Regions from separate parts of the Bradyrhizobium sp. PUT101 genome, predicted to be linked through region 4. Evidence: riboswitches for the same ligand, from Rfam matches in the RefSeq annotation. Region 4 holds a riboswitch; each other region holds the start of a gene.

Region 1 (3,737 bases), 3.0 Mb from region 4:
AAAGCGAGGTCCTTGAGGGGTGTATAGACCGCGCCGGCGCGCCAAGTTGTCGAGGAGAACGATTTTTCGAAGCTGTTTGCGGGCGTGACGTAGTCAGTGCGCGTGATTGTCGGTTCATCCTGTCGGATACCGGCAATGAACGACAGTTGCTCGGTGACCGACAGCCTGTTTTCGGCAAATAGCGCGTACTGGTTGGTTACGCTGCCGTAACCGGGAACTGTGGCGTTCGGGCTGTTGAATACGCCTGGAACGAAATCGAATGGATCGACGGACGACGAGCCGCCGTAGGGTGAATTGTTGGTGTGAGTAAAATTGATGCGGTTGACGTCGAAGCCCGCCACGAACTCATCGGCCATGCCAAGGACATGCCCACGGAACTTCGCGTCCATGCGGTTGCCGAGCTGCTGCTGATCGTGAAAAATCTCGATATAGCTGGTTCGGTTGATGAGCCCGGTGGCAGGATTGTAGGCGTAGCTTTCGACGTCTTTCCAGTGTCGCTTGGAGTTCAAATAGTAAAGAGTGTTCCGGACCGAGATTCCATCGGTGATCTGCCAATCGGTCTTCACCTGGTTCCAGCTATCCTGGTAGCGGATGTGGCTGTCGCTGACGTTGTAGTTTTTGAAGCGCAGGGATTCATCCAGCCTGCCGTTGATCAGCGGCGTGCCGAAGTAGCGCGACGGGTTGCGGTCACCGTAATCTGTAGACAGCGTCCAGATGACGTCTTCGTTCTGCTTAACCTGAACCACGGCATGAAGTGCGGCATTGGAGGTATTATCGCGATCGACCCAGCCGTCCGACATGTTGCCGGTGGCGGTGATACGATAGGCGACGTCCTTACTCACCGGACCGCCGCTGTCCACCGCGATTCGCCGCGTCATGTTGCTGTCCAGCGACATCTCGGCCTGGTTGCGAGGGATCCACAGCGGCAGTTTCGAAACAATGTTGATGGCGCCGCCGACCGCACCCGCGCCATACATCATCGATGCAGGGCCGCGCAGCACCTCGATGCGCTCGGTCGACCACGTGTCGAACGGAAACGTCACCGTCCCGGCGCCGATATAGAGCTGGGTGCCGTCGTATAGCGTCATGACGGATCCAAGGCCCGTGAAGCCGCGGGTATTGAACGAGACTCCGCCATTGCCCGGTGCCGGGCTCGCCGTGAAGCCGGTGGCGTTTTGCGTCACCGCGTCGAGGATGTTCTGCTGGCCGCGTTCAGAAATGGTTTCGGCCGAGATCACCTCCACGCTGGCCGGCGTCTGCAGTCGCGTCAAGCCGAGTCGGCTACCGGCCGTGCTAGCGCCGGTTAGGTTGAGCGTCGGTGCGGCGAACTCGGGACCCGTCGGGTTGGCAGTCGGAGCACGCGTGTCGGCAGCTACGCCTCGCTGCTGGCGTGAGCGCGCGAGGCGCGTTGCATCGCTACGTCGGGTGCTGCGAGCATTCGGTGGCCTCGCTGGCGGTTGCACCACCACAGGATCGAGCGTCTGGGCCGGCCTTTCGGACTGTGCCCAGCCATCCGTCGACAACACGAGGCAGGAGAATACGAGGCAGGAGAATGCAACTGAACGGAGCAACGCGCGGCGATGCTGTGGCGCGAAGATTGTACGGGAGGTCATCAATAGACTCGCGATAACGTGGCACGTCACCGCGAACGCAGTTTGGCCGCTGCCTCAAGAGGAAGACAGCTCAACACCCACCAGGACACCCCGCCCAATGTGCTCGCGTGTGACCACGACTGACGGCAGGTCTCCTGGCTCGCGGGTCGTTGCCTGTCGCCGCCTTCCCAAGCTCGCAGGCCCAGTGGCGTTTGGCGAAAGGCTCACCGCTTACAGTTGCGGGGGCAGCCACGGCGTTGGGGGATCCCCGCACCGTATTCCCTATTGATCTCCCGAAGGAGAACCGTCGCAGTCACCCTAGTTTTATTTGCGAAGGGCTGTCAACTGGCTGCCCCGAGACAGTTCAGCGCGTCGCACCGTCATCGGCGACGCGCCGATCGTCCACCGGGCGGCGTCGGGCGAAACACCAATCCGCTGTCAACCCCTCTCCTCGAAAATATTCCACTTTACCGAAATTCGGATTTGTCGTATGTGCCGGCCATCCCAGCCCACCAGAGGGGCGGTCGTACGTCGTCACGAACGCGGGCTGGGTTGCGGTGGACGCGGGCGGCGTTAAAGGCGGTTTGTTGCGTGCAGGGCGGGATGAACCTCGTGAGCATGGCGCGGACCGCGAAGACGGACGGCGCCCATGTCCGGCGGAGCCTCTTGGCGAAGCCGGATGGCCTGCGTACGGCGAAACCGTGTGGTCCTGGCCGTCGTTGCTACGGTCAAGCCCTGGCGAAGGCGTCACTCGCGTCAACCGGCGCGATGCCGTGAATTTCGTCGAGGCGAGGGAGGCCAGAAGGAACTCGGCTCCCGGGAGAGCGCGGCATAGGCCGTCAAACCATCGCGCAGGGAAGGCCGGGTTTCGGCTGCCCTGTGTCTCCCCTGTGCATTGCGCGTGCATTCGTTCAGCACGGGGGTCTTATGGGTGCCAGCCGGCGCCCGGTCTTCCCTGCGCCCTCTTCCGAAAGGGTGAGGCGAAAGGCAAAACTCGGGCAGACATGTCGCGAGATTGCGAACGCGTGTCGCGACCGAGCTGCGACAATAGCGCACGGACAGGCTGGTTTCCGAATTGCGCGAGGCCCGGCGCAACACAATCTCAACCGAACCTCTGTAGGCCTGTCACCTTCTCGTTCCACGGGTCTCTTGCATGAAGCCGGCTTGGCGTTTTTCTCTCCTGCTTCTCCTCCAACTCCTCGTGGGGGTTTCCGCCCAGGCGCAGGAGGGCCAAGTCGTCAAATTATCAGCCAGCATCGCGTATCAGCGCATCGCGCGCTGGGATGCCGATCAGCTCAACAGGATCCTGCAGGTCGATACGCCCGCCTTCACCGGGATCACGACAGTCTATAGCCCGGCGCGCAATGCCGTCCGCCTCTATCGCGTGACCTATTCGTCCGTCGTGCCCGAGCGCGGCAACAAGCCGACGATCGCGTCTGGTCTGCTCGCGATCCCAGAGGACAGCGGCACCTCGTTCCCGATGGTGTCGTATCAGCACGGCACCGTTTATGGGAAGCAGGAGGTTCCCTCGTTTCCGCAGCAGTCACCCGAAACCCAACTGATGATCGCCCAGTTCGCGGGACAGGGATATGTCGTGGTCGGCGCCGACTATTTCGGGCTGGGAACGTCGTCGGAGCCGGAAGGCTACATGGTGAAGGCGAGCCACCAGCAGGCGACCTACGACATGCTGGTCGCGAGCCGTGCCGTGCTCGATCATCTCAAGCTCACCACGACGAAGCTGTTTCTCGCCGGCTGGTCGCAAGGCGGCTTCGTGACCATGGCCATGCTCGAGAAGCTCGAGCAGGTCGGCGTCAAGGTCGATGCAGCCGCCACCGCCAGCGCGCCGGCTGACGTGTTCGTCGCGCTGAACGGCTTTCTCAACTTTCCGCGCAAGAATGACGCGAGCTGGGTGACGTCGCTGTTCATCCTCTCGGCCTTCTCGTTCGAGAACTATTACGGCGTCCCCGGGCTTGCCCGCTCGCTGATCTCGGACGCGTATTACGACGTCTCGCGCAAGGCCTATCTGCGCGAACCCTATGATCCTACGCAGGTGCCGGCCGATCTGCACAAGCTGATCCGCGCCGACTATTCGATCCGCAATTCTTTGCCGCATCAGCCTACGGGCGGCTCGCTGCGCAGGCCACG
Region 2 (3,737 bases), 1.5 Mb from region 4:
ACAAGCCGCGCAGCGGCACGCGCGATTTCAGCGTCGAGCCTGCGCTCACGCCCACGGACCTGGCCTTTGCCTTCGAGGCAGGCCAGCGCGCGGTGGTGCGCGCCGAGGCCAGTCAGCCCGATCTCCTGATCCTCGGCGAGATGGGCATCGGCAACACCACGACCTCAGCGGCGATCGCGGCGAGCCTGCTTGGCGTGAGCGCCGGGGAGATCGCGGGCAGCGGCACCGGCGTCGATGCGGCCGGCCGCGCGCACAAGGCACGGGTGATCGATGCGGCGATCGCACGCCACGGCGTCGCCGGGGCCTCGGTCGAGAAGATCCTGTGCGCCGTCGGCGGCCTCGAGATCGCGGCGATCTCAGGCGCGATGATCGCGGCCGCGCAAGCCCGCATTCCCGTGTTGATCGACGGCTTCATCGTGTCCGTCGCGGCGCTGGCGGCGGCGCGTCTCAATCCGTCCTGCCAGCCGTTCCAGCTCGCCTCGCATCAATCGGCGGAGCAGGGGCATCGGCTGGTGTTGCGCGCGCTGAACGTTCAGCCGCTGATCAGCCTCGATCTCAGGCTCGGCGAGGGATCGGGCGCGGCCATCGCGCTGCCGCTGGTCCGATTGGCCTGCGCGCTTCACAACAGTATGACGACCTTCGCGCAGGCCAACGTGCCGGATCGCCCGGCCTGATGCGGCTCACGCCACGCGCTGGTTGACGGAGACGACACGCCAGCCCGCCGCGAGGCGGTCGATCCGGGTCAGCGACAGCGGATCGATCACGAAGCGCAAGGCGGCCTGCGGCGTCAAGTCCAGTGCAATGCAGAGCGAGGCGCGGATGGTGCCGGAATGCACGACAAGCGTTGCCGATCCGGCCCCGATCCGCGACAGACCCAGCCGGACGCGGGCGACCTGATCCGCAAAGCTTTCGCCGTTCGGCGGCCGTTCGTGCGCCGGATCCTGCCAGAACTGCGCGTAAGTCTCGCCACCGGTCGCGGCGAGTTCGTCATGCCGACGGCCGGTCCAGTCGCCGAAGTCCTGCTCGCGGAATTCGCTGACCAATTCCGGTTCGAGCCCCAATGCGCGCGCCGTCTCGACCGTGCGCCGCGACGGGCTGGCATAGCTGCTGGCATCCGGCGGCAAATGCTGCCGCAGAGCCACCAGCGATGCGTGATCGCCGAGATCCGCCCGCGCATCAGCAGCATGGATCGCCCCCGCCACGCCCTCGACGGTCGCGTGCCTTATCAGCCAGAGGAAGGTCTCGCCTTCCATGCTCATCTCCAAGGAAGTTGGTCGCTGTGGTCACAACGCCGCAACTGGCGCATTGACTCTGTCATGATGGTATTCCTAGATGATCGCGACGGTTTCCCCGAGAGGGGATGAAAAGGGAATGCGGTGCGGGGACGTTGTCCCCAAGGCCGCGGCTGCCCCCGCAACTGTAAGCGGATAATCCTTCGTCACAAGCCACTGGGTCCTCGGTCCCGGGAAGGCGACGAAGCGGTGATGACCCGCGAGCCAGGAGACCTGCCGTCAGCCGTGGTCGCACGCGAAGATGTCGGTCGGGGAGTACAGACATTCGGCTTCATCGGACGGCCTGAAAGGCCAATAGATGAGACCTCGTTCGCTGTGACGTGCCACTGACGTCATGCCGAGGTTTCGCATCGTGTCTTCCATCTGTATCTTACGGCCGAGCCGCTTCCTGCTCGCCTCTGCTGCGTTCACGTCCTTTGCGGCCGCTGATCTTCCCGTCGCCCTGGCGCAACAGGCCCGCGAGCCGCTGCCGCCGGTCGAAGTGTCTCCGGCCCAACCTCGCAGGCAGGCCAAGCCAGCCGGCCATGAAGCGCAGCGCGCGCGCCGTGCAGCTGCGCGCCGGCCAGCGACCGTATCGGCTCCGCCCAAGCCCAGCGCGCCAGCTGCGACGGCGCAGACGCCGCTCAACAGCAATGTGGTGGCCGAAAGCGCCTCGCGGCTCGGCCTGACGGTGCGCGAAACGCCGGCAACAGTCGAGGTGATCTCCGCAGACACCATGCGCGAGCAGGGTTATCGAACGGTCTCAGAGGTGGCGCAGGGTGCCGTCGGCGTCACCTCCGGCGACAATCCGGCCGAGCCCGCGGCCTTCTCCATGCGCGGCTTCACCAACAGCCAGATCAACACGCTCTACAACGGCATCAAGATCGGCCCGCAGAACATGACCTCGCGGATCGTGGATACCGCCAATCTGGAAGCCGTGGAATTCCTCAAAGGCCCGGCCTCGCTGATCTCGGGCGAGGGCGCCGCCGGCGGCGCCATCAACTTCGTCACCAAGCAGCCGCACACCGGACCGATCCGCAACGAAGCCGATTTCTCCTGGGACTCGCTCAACTCATTCCGCGCGCACTACGGCTCGGGCGGCAGCACCAATGTGCAGGGCCTCGACTATCGCTTTGACATCTTCCGCTCCGCCCTCAACGGTTTTGCCGACGACACCAACGTCAAGACGTTCGGCACGTCCGGCCAGCTCAATTACCGCGTCTCCGATAGTCTCAAGATCTGGGGCGCGATCGAGTACCGCGAGGATCGCTCCAAGGCCTATTGGGGCGCGCCGCTGGTGCCGATCGCCTTCAGCGGCTCGCATGCAACGACGGGGATCGTCTCCGGCAATTACGTCTCGAACTACAACGGAACGAATCTCGGTGCCGTCACCATCGACGACCGCACCTTCAACACCAACTACAACGTCCTCGACAACCATAACGTCGCGCGGGAAGTGTGGCTGCGCGGCGGCTTCGAGCTGAAATTGGCGCCCGACCTGACGCTGAAGAGCCAGGCCTATGGCTATGGCGCAGAGCGGACCTGGTTCAACAACGAGATCGAGGCGTTCAATTCCACCACGAACCTGGTCGATCGCGAGCGCTTCTATGTCGCGCACAGCCAGCGTCTGGTCGGCAACATCACCGACCTGATCTGGGACACGAATGTCGCGGGCTTTGACAACCGCCTGGTCACGACGGTCTCGTCAAGCTATCTCGATTTCGTCAGGCCTGGCGCGGCAAACTTTCCAGGCGATTCCGTTTCGCTGGTCGATCCCGATCGCGGCTACTACGGCCTGCTCACGACCCAGCAGCAGACCGCGCGCATCGACAACGAAGCGCTCTCGTTCGAGGACCGGCTGAAGCTCACGCGCAGCTTCGCGCTGGTCGGCGGCCTCCGCGTCGAGCACATCGGGCTCGACCGCAATTCGACCAACGTGAGCGGGCAGGAGAAGGCAGGCTTTCCGTTCACGAAAGACTGGGCGCCCGTGACCGGCCGCATCGGCTACACCTGGGAGGCCGTTCCCGGCCTGACCTTCTTCAGCCAGTACGCCACCGGCGCCGATATCGCCGCCAACAACATCTTCCTGCTTGGGCCGACCCAGCCGCTCGACCTGACGACCGCGCGCACCTACGAGACGGGCGTCGAGCATCTGTTCTGGGACAATAGGGCGGAATGGTCGTTCTCGGCCTACGACATCCTGCGCAAGAACGTCTACGCGGCGGCCGGCGGCATGCAGCTCAACATTGCCGGACGACAGGAGTCGAAGGGCGTCGAATTTGCCGCGGCGGTGCGGCCGATCGAGCCGCTGCGGCTATGGGGCAACATCGCCTATGTCGACGCCCGCTATGCCGACTACGATTTCGCCGGCGGCTCGTTCTCCGGCAACACGCCGCCGAACGTGCCGCGTATCGTGGCCAATGCCGGCGCGTCGTATCGGTTCTTCACACCCTGGCCGGTGGAGCT
Region 3 (3,737 bases), 1.5 Mb from region 4:
ATGTCGCGCGGTTGCATTCCGGTGACCTCTCGATCTGGTCGGCGATGGGCGAGCAGCTTCGCCGCCTGCGTGCGCTCGGCATTCCCTATTCGGTGACGCCGGGCGTGCCGGCCTTCTCGGCTGCCGCGGCCGCGCTGGGGGCCGAGCTGACGCTGCCCGGTCTTGCCCAGACGGTGGTGCTGACGCGCACGCCGGGGCGGGCCAGCGCAATGCCCGAAGGCGAGAAGCTCGCCGCATTCGCAGCGACCGGCGCGGTACTGGCGATCCATCTGTCGATCCACCTGCTCGACAAGGTCGTGGCCGAGCTGGCGCCGTATTACGGCGCGGACTGCCCGGTCGCGATCGTCTGGCGCGCGAGCTGGCCGGAGCAGCGCATCGTCCGCGCGACGCTCGGCAGTCTTGATGCCGCTGTGGGCGGCGAGATGGAGCGCACCGCGCTGATCCTGGTCGGCAGGACGCTTGGCGCTGCGGATTTCGACGAGAGCCGTCTCTATGCCGCCGACTACGACCGCCGCTATCGGCCGGTCGGCGCCGAGCCGCGTTTTCCGGAGGCATCGTGATGGCCGCAGGGCTCGTCATCTCCGCGCCGGCTTCCGGTGTCGGCAAGACGACGCTGACGCTGGCGCTCGCGCGCGCGTGGCGCAATCGCGGATTGAACGTGCAGTGCTTCAAGAGCGGGCCCGACTATATCGATCCCGCGTTCCACGCCGCCGCCACGGGCCGCGCCTCCGTCAATGTCGATAGCTGGGCGATGGACCGCGCAGGAATCGAGCATCTCGTCAGCCGAGGTACCGACGCCGATATCGTGCTCGCCGAGGGCTCGATGGGCCTGTTCGACGGTGTCGCCGCGCGCGGCGTTTGCGGCACCGGCGCCACCGCCGACATTGCGGAGATGCTGGGCTGGCCGGTGGTTCTGGTGATCGATCCTTCGGGGCAAGCGCAGACGGCGGCTGCGATCGCCGCGGGCCTTCGCGACTACCGTCCCGGCGTGCGACTTGCCGGTGTCGTGCTCAACCGCGTCGCCAGCCCACGTCATGAAGATCTCGTGCGACGTGCGCTCAACGAGGCCGGCATCGCCGTGTTCGGCGCGCTGCCGCGTCATGCCGAGATCAGCCTGCCGAAGCGGCATCTCGGCCTGGTGCAGGCCGAGGAGCGGGCCGAGATCGGCCAGCTGATCGACGAGGCCGCGCGCTTCGTCGCCGAGCATGTCGATCTCGATGCCGTGCTGCGATCGGCGGCTCGCTGGTCGCCGCAACCTGACGCGAACGGTCTCAACGTCGCGCCACCCGGGCAACGCATTGCGCTCGCCCGCGATGCGGCCTTCTCCTTCGTCTATCCGCACATGCTGGAGGCCTGGCGCGCGGCGGGCGCCGAGATCTCGACATTCTCGCCGCTTGCCGATGAAGTGCCTGACGCGAGCGCCGACGTCTGCTGGCTTCCTGGCGGCTATCCCGAGCTGCACGCCGGCAAGCTCGCGGCCAATGCGCGCTTTCGAAGCGGCCTGCGCGCCTTCGCCGAGACACGGCCGGTGCACGGCGAGTGCGGAGGCTATATGGTTATGGGCACGAGCCTCACCGATGCCGAGGGCCTTCGTCATGAGATGACGGGCCTGCTTGGCCTCGAGACCAGCTTTGCCAAACGCCGCATGCATCTGGGCTATCGTCTCGCCGAACTGGCTGCGCCGATGCCGGGGCATCAGCCCGGTGCACGCCTGCGCGGTCACGAGTTCCACTATTCGACGATCGTCGCGCAGCCGGATGCGCCGCTCGCGGTCGTGCACGATGCGACGGGCGCCGCCATGGCCGAGACCGGCTCGCGGCGCGGCCACGCCACCGGTACGTTCTTTCATCTGATCGCGGAGGACCGGTGAGAGGATTCGTGTGGTTCATTTCAGCCGGACCCGGCGATCCCGAGTTGCTCACGGTGAGGGGCGCCGCGCGGCTGCGCGAGGCCGACGTCGTGCTCTATGACGACCTCGCCTCCGGCGCGATTCTGGATCTGGCCCGGCCCGGCGCCAATCTCGTCGCGGTGGGAAAACGGGCAGGGCGGCCCTCGACCAAGCAGCACCACGTCAACCGTCTCCTGGTCGACTATGCCGCGACAGGCGCGCGCGTGGTGCGGCTCAAGTCCGGCGATGCCGGCATTTTCGGCCGGCTCGAGGAAGAGCTGGAAACGCTGCGCGAAGCCGGCATCGGCTACGAGATCGTTCCTGGCGTCACATCCGCTTGTGTCGCCGCCGCCCAGGCCGGCATTCCCCTGACCCGTCGGCATACCTCCCGCCGGGTGCAGTTCATCACGGGGGCCGATGTCAGCGGCGAGCTGCCGTCCAATCTGAACTGGGCGGCGCTGGCCGATCCCGAGGCCACGACCGTGGTCTATATGGGCCGGCGCACCTTTCCGGCGCTTGCCGCGAAGTTGATCGCGCACGGCCTCGCCGCAAACACGCCTGCACTGTTTGCCGAATCCCTCGGCCGTCCCGACGAGCGGCTGGTCCGCACCACCATCGCCGAGCTCGCCGAGCAGCTTGCGCGGGGCGGCGCCGCGTCCACGGCGGCCGTGATCCTGATCGGCGCGCTGGCAGGCGATTATCCGTCATGACGGCCGCGGTCGCCCTTCGCCTCTTGACGCCCGGCCCGCGAAAGGCGCACACAGGAGTGGCATGGTGCTCGACGCGGCGCAAAGCGCCGGAGCATAATCGGGAATGGGGGTGGGCGGACCCAGTTGCGGCGCCCAAAACCCCAGCCGCCCCCGCGACTGTAAGCGGTGAGGGGCTCCGAATCGCCACTGGGCCGCAAGGTCCGGGAAGGCCGGAGAACCCAGTGAACCGCGAGCCAGGAGACCGGCCCTGCACGTTTTGAGACCAAGGCCGTCGGGTGTGACGGCAGGAAGGAATTGAGCCATGCATATCGAACCGGGAATCGTCACGGGCGCCAAGCTCGTATTGAGTTACGCAACCGGCATCGCCGCAGGCGGCGTTGCGCTGAAGCTTGCGGCCGAAACCGTTCGCACGCAGGGCGTCGGCTCGTTCGCGGCGCGTACCCTGACCACTACCGGCCTCGTCTTCACCTTCTTCCAGGTCCTGCCGCACTTCCCGGTCGGCGTCTCCGAAGTGCACTTCATCCTGGGCTCGACCTTGTTCCTGCTGTTTGGTGCTGCGCCCGCGGCCTTCGGCCTCGCGTTCGGCCTGCTGCTCCAGGGTCTGTTGTTCGAGCCCGCTGACCTGCCGCAATACGGCATGAATGTCACCACGCTGCTGGTGCCGCTGTTCGCGATCCAGGCCATCGCCACGCGCATTATTTCGCGTAACACCGCCTATGTCGATCTGAAGTACGGTCAGGCGCTGGCGCTGTCGACGACTTATCAAGCGGGTGTTGTCGCCTGGGTGGCGTTCTGGGCGCTCTACGGCTCCGGTTTTGCCATGAGCAACCTCGCCAACATCGCGACCTTCGCGGCCTCCTACGCGCTGGTCATCGTGATCGAGCCGCTGGCAGACCTCGCAGTGCTGGCGCTGGCGAAGTCGCTGCGCGGCGTCACCGCGCCCGGCCTCGTCACTCCGCGCCTGCACAACGCGGCCTGAGAGACAAGCGAACGGGCGGCCGCTGCGGCCGCCCGTCGCGCTCGCGATGCTCACGTTCTCCCTGATAGGCATCGGTTGCGGCGATCCCGAGCAGCTCACGCGCGCCGCGATCGGTGCCATCAACGCGGCCGATCTCGTCATGATCCCGCGCAAGGGGGCT
Region 4 (3,737 bases):
TGTTCCAGGTGAGGCCCGCACTCGCGGTGTAGCGCGACACCAGCGGCACGTCGTTGCCCGCCCAGACGCCTTCGCGGAAGACAGCCCGTGTATAGGCCATGCCGGAACGCACAAGCAGGGCGTCGTTGATGCGATAGGAGACACTGGTCTCCGAGCCGTAACGGCGGGTCGGATCCAGGTTGGTGTTGTAGAACAGGATTGGATTGAAATGGATCTCGTTGGCGAGGTCCATCAGATAGAGACTGCTCTGCATCTGCAGTCCGCCTCCTCTGATGCGCAGCCCGCCCTCGATGTCCTGCGAGGTCTGGGTCTTGAGCCGGAACGTTTGCGGGAGCGGATTGAAGAACGGGTCGAATGAAGGGCCCGACGACACCCGCTCGTCGACATCAGGCGTGCGGAAGGCGCGCGCGGCCCGGCCGAACAGCGCGACGGTCTCATTGAGACGATGCTCGGCACCGAGGTGCAGCGCATATTGCGTCTCGTCGCTCCTGAGCGGGAGCGCGCCGATGTCGGCGTTGAACGGAGCCGCCGCATCAAAATCGTCACGTGCCGAAAGGCCGATGTTCTGCACCCGGGAGCCGTAGGAGATGTCGGTCGTAGCCGTCACGGCCAGTGTGTGCTGGACATAGCCAGCAACCGTCTGCTGCCTGAGGACGTAATTGTGCCAGGGGGCGAGACCCTGGCCGGCACCGCGGTTCTGCTGAAAGCTCGCATCGTAATAGTCGACGCCGGTCAGCAACTGCGACGGCATTCCGAAGAGCAGGCTCTTCACGCTGAGCCGCGGCGTGATCGACCATGTCGTCAGATCGGCCTCGACATAGGTCGACGTGAAGAAAGCCGGAACCGGCGTCGGGCTCGAGAAGAACGCACTCTGCTGCTTCTTGTCGCGCAGGCCGCCGTCGACGATGAGATCGACGCCGTTGACCAGGGTTTTCGTGAAGCCGGCGGTCGCGCTAAAACCCTGCTGGTTGGCGTAGTTGAAGGGCGTGCCGGCCCCTCGCCGGTTGGTCGCGAGCTCGTCGAGACCGATCGACGGATCCACGGTGCGGCCGCCCGGCAGTCGCAGCTCCTGATTGTCACCGGTGACGGTCAGGAAGGCGGTCAGGCCAGGCATCGTGTAGTTCAGGTTGCCGACGCCGTTCTCCTGGGAATAGCGATTGTTGTCGCGGTAGCCGTCGGTCCTGACGGCATTGCCGTGGAACGAGGTCGACCACGGACCGGAATTGAGCGCGGTCGAGACGTTGCCGAGCCCAGCGTTGAACGAGCCGAAACCGGCCTCGATGCGCGCTGTCGCGGGCGGGCCGCCGACGCCGTTTTTGGTGACGATGTTGATGACGCCGCCAACCGCATTGTCACCATACAGCACTGCACCGGAATTGCCGCGCGTGATCTCGATACGCTCGATGGCATTGAGCGGGATCGTGGAGAGATCCACCTGCGCCATGTCGATGTCGTTCAGCCGCCGTCCGTTGACCAGCACCAGCGTATTGGCCGTGGCGAAGGCACCGAAGCCGCGCAGATCGACACTGGTCTTGGCACCGATCTGGCCGCCATAGAACGTCGTGATCTGGGCGCCCGGTACTTGCGTCGCGATGATCTCGGCCAGCGTTTGCGACGGCGCATGGGCGATGTCTGCGGCCGTGATGATGGTCGTGGCCGCGCCGACGATGCCGTCATTGCCGGCGGCCGCTCCACTGCCCGAGCCGGACGAGCCGGTCCCGCCCGGCGCACCATTCGGGCTCACCCGGCGCCTCACCGCATCGCCATCGCCGGCCGCCCTGGCCCGCGTACGGCTCTGATCGTCAGGCTGGGTCACTTCGACCGGCGGCAGCTGTTCGGCACCGGCCTGCTGCGCGTGGGCGATGGAGGGATCGAGCGAATAGAAGGAAGCGGCCGCAACGATGCCGGCGCAGCAGCGCCTGGCGGCAGTGACAAAACGGGACAAAATCATAACCTCGGCATGACGTCAGTGGCACGTCACAGCGAACGAGGCTTTACGGCGGAGCGATCGATTGCTCCGGTGAAGCTAATGTCTGTACTCCCCGACCGACATCCTCGCGTGTGACCACGGCTGACGGCAGGTCTCCTGGCTCGCGGGTCGTTACCTCTGCGTCGCCTTCCCAGGACCGAAATTCCCAGTGGCATAGGACGAGAGATTCACCGCTTACAGTTGCGGGGGCAGCCATGGCATTGAGAAGATCCCGCCTTGGGACATCTCGCACCACGTTCCCTTTTGATCTCCATGAGGAGAACCGCCAGCGGCCAATCTACGGGGCGCCCAGGCCGGGAGTCAATCGACCGCTGGCATCTTGGCCGCAGACGCGATCGGCCGGCTCCACAACGAATCGAGCAATGCCCTGCGCCGCCTACGTTCGCCCCCGCGGGCGCTGGGCCTGAGCCCAGGCCACAGCGACATCCCGCGGCGGAGCGTCGAGGCGCTTGATCGGCGTCAGTTCGCCGGAGGCCGAGACGATCGCGGTCTCTTCGCGCCGGCAGCGCGTGCAGACGAAACGGACCTCATGCGGGGATGCCGACCAGCTTGAACGTTTCACGTTGGCGGCCATCGGCCAGGCATCGCAATGCGAGCACGATACCAGGAACCGGCCGGGATCGAGCATACCCATTCCATTGGACTCCGCGTCCTGCCCACTGCTTCCAATGACTATCCTATGTGAATCGTTCCGGTGCCTCGGCACCGTCGACGCCACGTTCGCTGGAAGCCTGCGCGCTGCTCGCCGTTCCCACGAGACCTCCGGCGTTGTCGATTTCAAAGCTTGCGAATTTCATCCGATGTCCCCCTGCTCCGATCGACCCTATCAGGTCGAGACGGCGAGGACGATTGGGGAGCCGGGGATCGCGCGTTGCGACGCCTCGCAAGGCAGAAGGTAATCCGCTCAGCGAGCCCCCTTGAGGGTGCAGGATGTCGTGCAGGTGACCGTGGTGCCGCGATCGCACGATCTGCAGGCGTTGACGCACTGGTTCATGTCGCGTGGATTGTAGTTGTAGTTTCGTAGCGGACAGGTCGACGTCGTCGAGCCGGTGATGTCCCGCTCCTGGTCGCAGGCCGCCGTCATGAGCGCGAATATGATCACGGCAACGAAGCGCATGGGACCTGCCCTGTCAGGCACAGCACGATGACACTCGCGAGGTGCGCTGCATCGCAACGAACCCCGGCCACCACGAGCCACCGCCGATCGGCGATGCCCGCGTGCTGCGAGAATGCGCGCTAAATGTTAAGAACGGATTTCAGCCGGTCTCAGGCCGCGGCCGTCGTCGCGATCGCCTGCCGAATATCCACCGCCAGCTGGCGATACTGTTCCCCGAGCCTCAGATAGAACTCGCGCTTGGTGCTGTCGGTGGCGAGCTTGGCGATCAGCTCGCATTCGGCAGTCAGCGTCTCGAACCGTTCCAGCCTGTCCTGAAGTTCTGTCATCGGCGTGTCCCCATCAAACGCCACAAGGACACCAAACCTAAACCCGAGGAATAGGTCACAGCGAACATCGTTATGGGGTAGCATCAATTTTTCCGCGGCAGCCTATTTCTGCTCGAGCCGCCAGGCACCATCCCAATTGGCATCCGGCGGATTGGCCGCGAACTGCGCGATGCGGCCGAGCATCGCGCGCGAGGGGCCGTCGCCGGGGACCGCCTCGAGCGCCGCGTTGAAGGCGGCACGAGCGTCGTCGAAGCGCCGGGCGCGATAGGCGGCGAGACCTTCGACATAGTGCGTGCGCAGGCTC

What was found. Region 4 has a riboswitch for cobalamin ahead of ACSHT2_RS04270 (TonB-dependent receptor). Riboswitches for the same ligand answer to the same signal wherever they lie in the genome.
Region 1: linked by a shared signal. The riboswitch ahead of ACSHT2_RS25905 (TonB-dependent receptor) and the one ahead of ACSHT2_RS04270 (TonB-dependent receptor) in region 4 are both predicted to bind cobalamin.
Region 2: linked by a shared signal. The riboswitch ahead of ACSHT2_RS32355 (TonB-dependent receptor) and the one ahead of ACSHT2_RS04270 (TonB-dependent receptor) in region 4 are both predicted to bind cobalamin.
Region 3: linked by a shared signal. The riboswitch ahead of ACSHT2_RS32335 (energy-coupling factor ABC transporter permease) and the one ahead of ACSHT2_RS04270 (TonB-dependent receptor) in region 4 are both predicted to bind cobalamin.

Annotation. Positions count from the first base shown of each region.
Region 1 covers NZ_CP197207.1:5,366,810-5,370,546, forward strand. The annotation lists gene ACSHT2_RS25905 (TonB-dependent receptor) at 1-1,613, opposite strand, end outside; cobalamin riboswitch at 1,721-1,916, opposite strand; partial or broken gene ACSHT2_RS25910 (alpha/beta hydrolase family protein) at 2,746-3,737, shown strand, end outside.
Region 2 covers NZ_CP197207.1:6,787,902-6,791,638, forward strand. The annotation lists gene cobT (nicotinate-nucleotide--dimethylbenzimidazole phosphoribosyltransferase) at 1-674, shown strand, start outside; gene ACSHT2_RS32350 (histidine phosphatase family protein) at 681-1,253, opposite strand; cobalamin riboswitch at 1,326-1,527, shown strand; gene ACSHT2_RS32355 (TonB-dependent receptor) at 1,627-3,737, shown strand, end outside.
Region 3 covers NZ_CP197207.1:6,783,140-6,786,876, forward strand. The annotation lists gene cobM (precorrin-4 C(11)-methyltransferase) at 1-560, shown strand, start outside; gene ACSHT2_RS32325 (cobyrinate a,c-diamide synthase) at 560-1,870, shown strand; gene cobA (uroporphyrinogen-III C-methyltransferase) at 1,867-2,598, shown strand; cobalamin riboswitch at 2,644-2,862, shown strand; gene ACSHT2_RS32335 (energy-coupling factor ABC transporter permease) at 2,900-3,577, shown strand; gene cobF (precorrin-6A synthase (deacetylating)) at 3,624-3,737, shown strand, end outside.
Region 4 covers NZ_CP197207.1:876,619-880,355, forward strand. The annotation lists gene ACSHT2_RS04270 (TonB-dependent receptor) at 1-1,945, opposite strand, end outside; cobalamin riboswitch at 2,060-2,272, opposite strand; gene ACSHT2_RS04275 (hypothetical protein) at 2,367-2,624, opposite strand; gene ACSHT2_RS04280 (hypothetical protein) at 2,895-3,107, opposite strand; gene ACSHT2_RS04285 (hypothetical protein) at 3,257-3,433, opposite strand; gene ACSHT2_RS04290 (adenylate/guanylate cyclase domain-containing protein) at 3,536-3,737, opposite strand, start outside.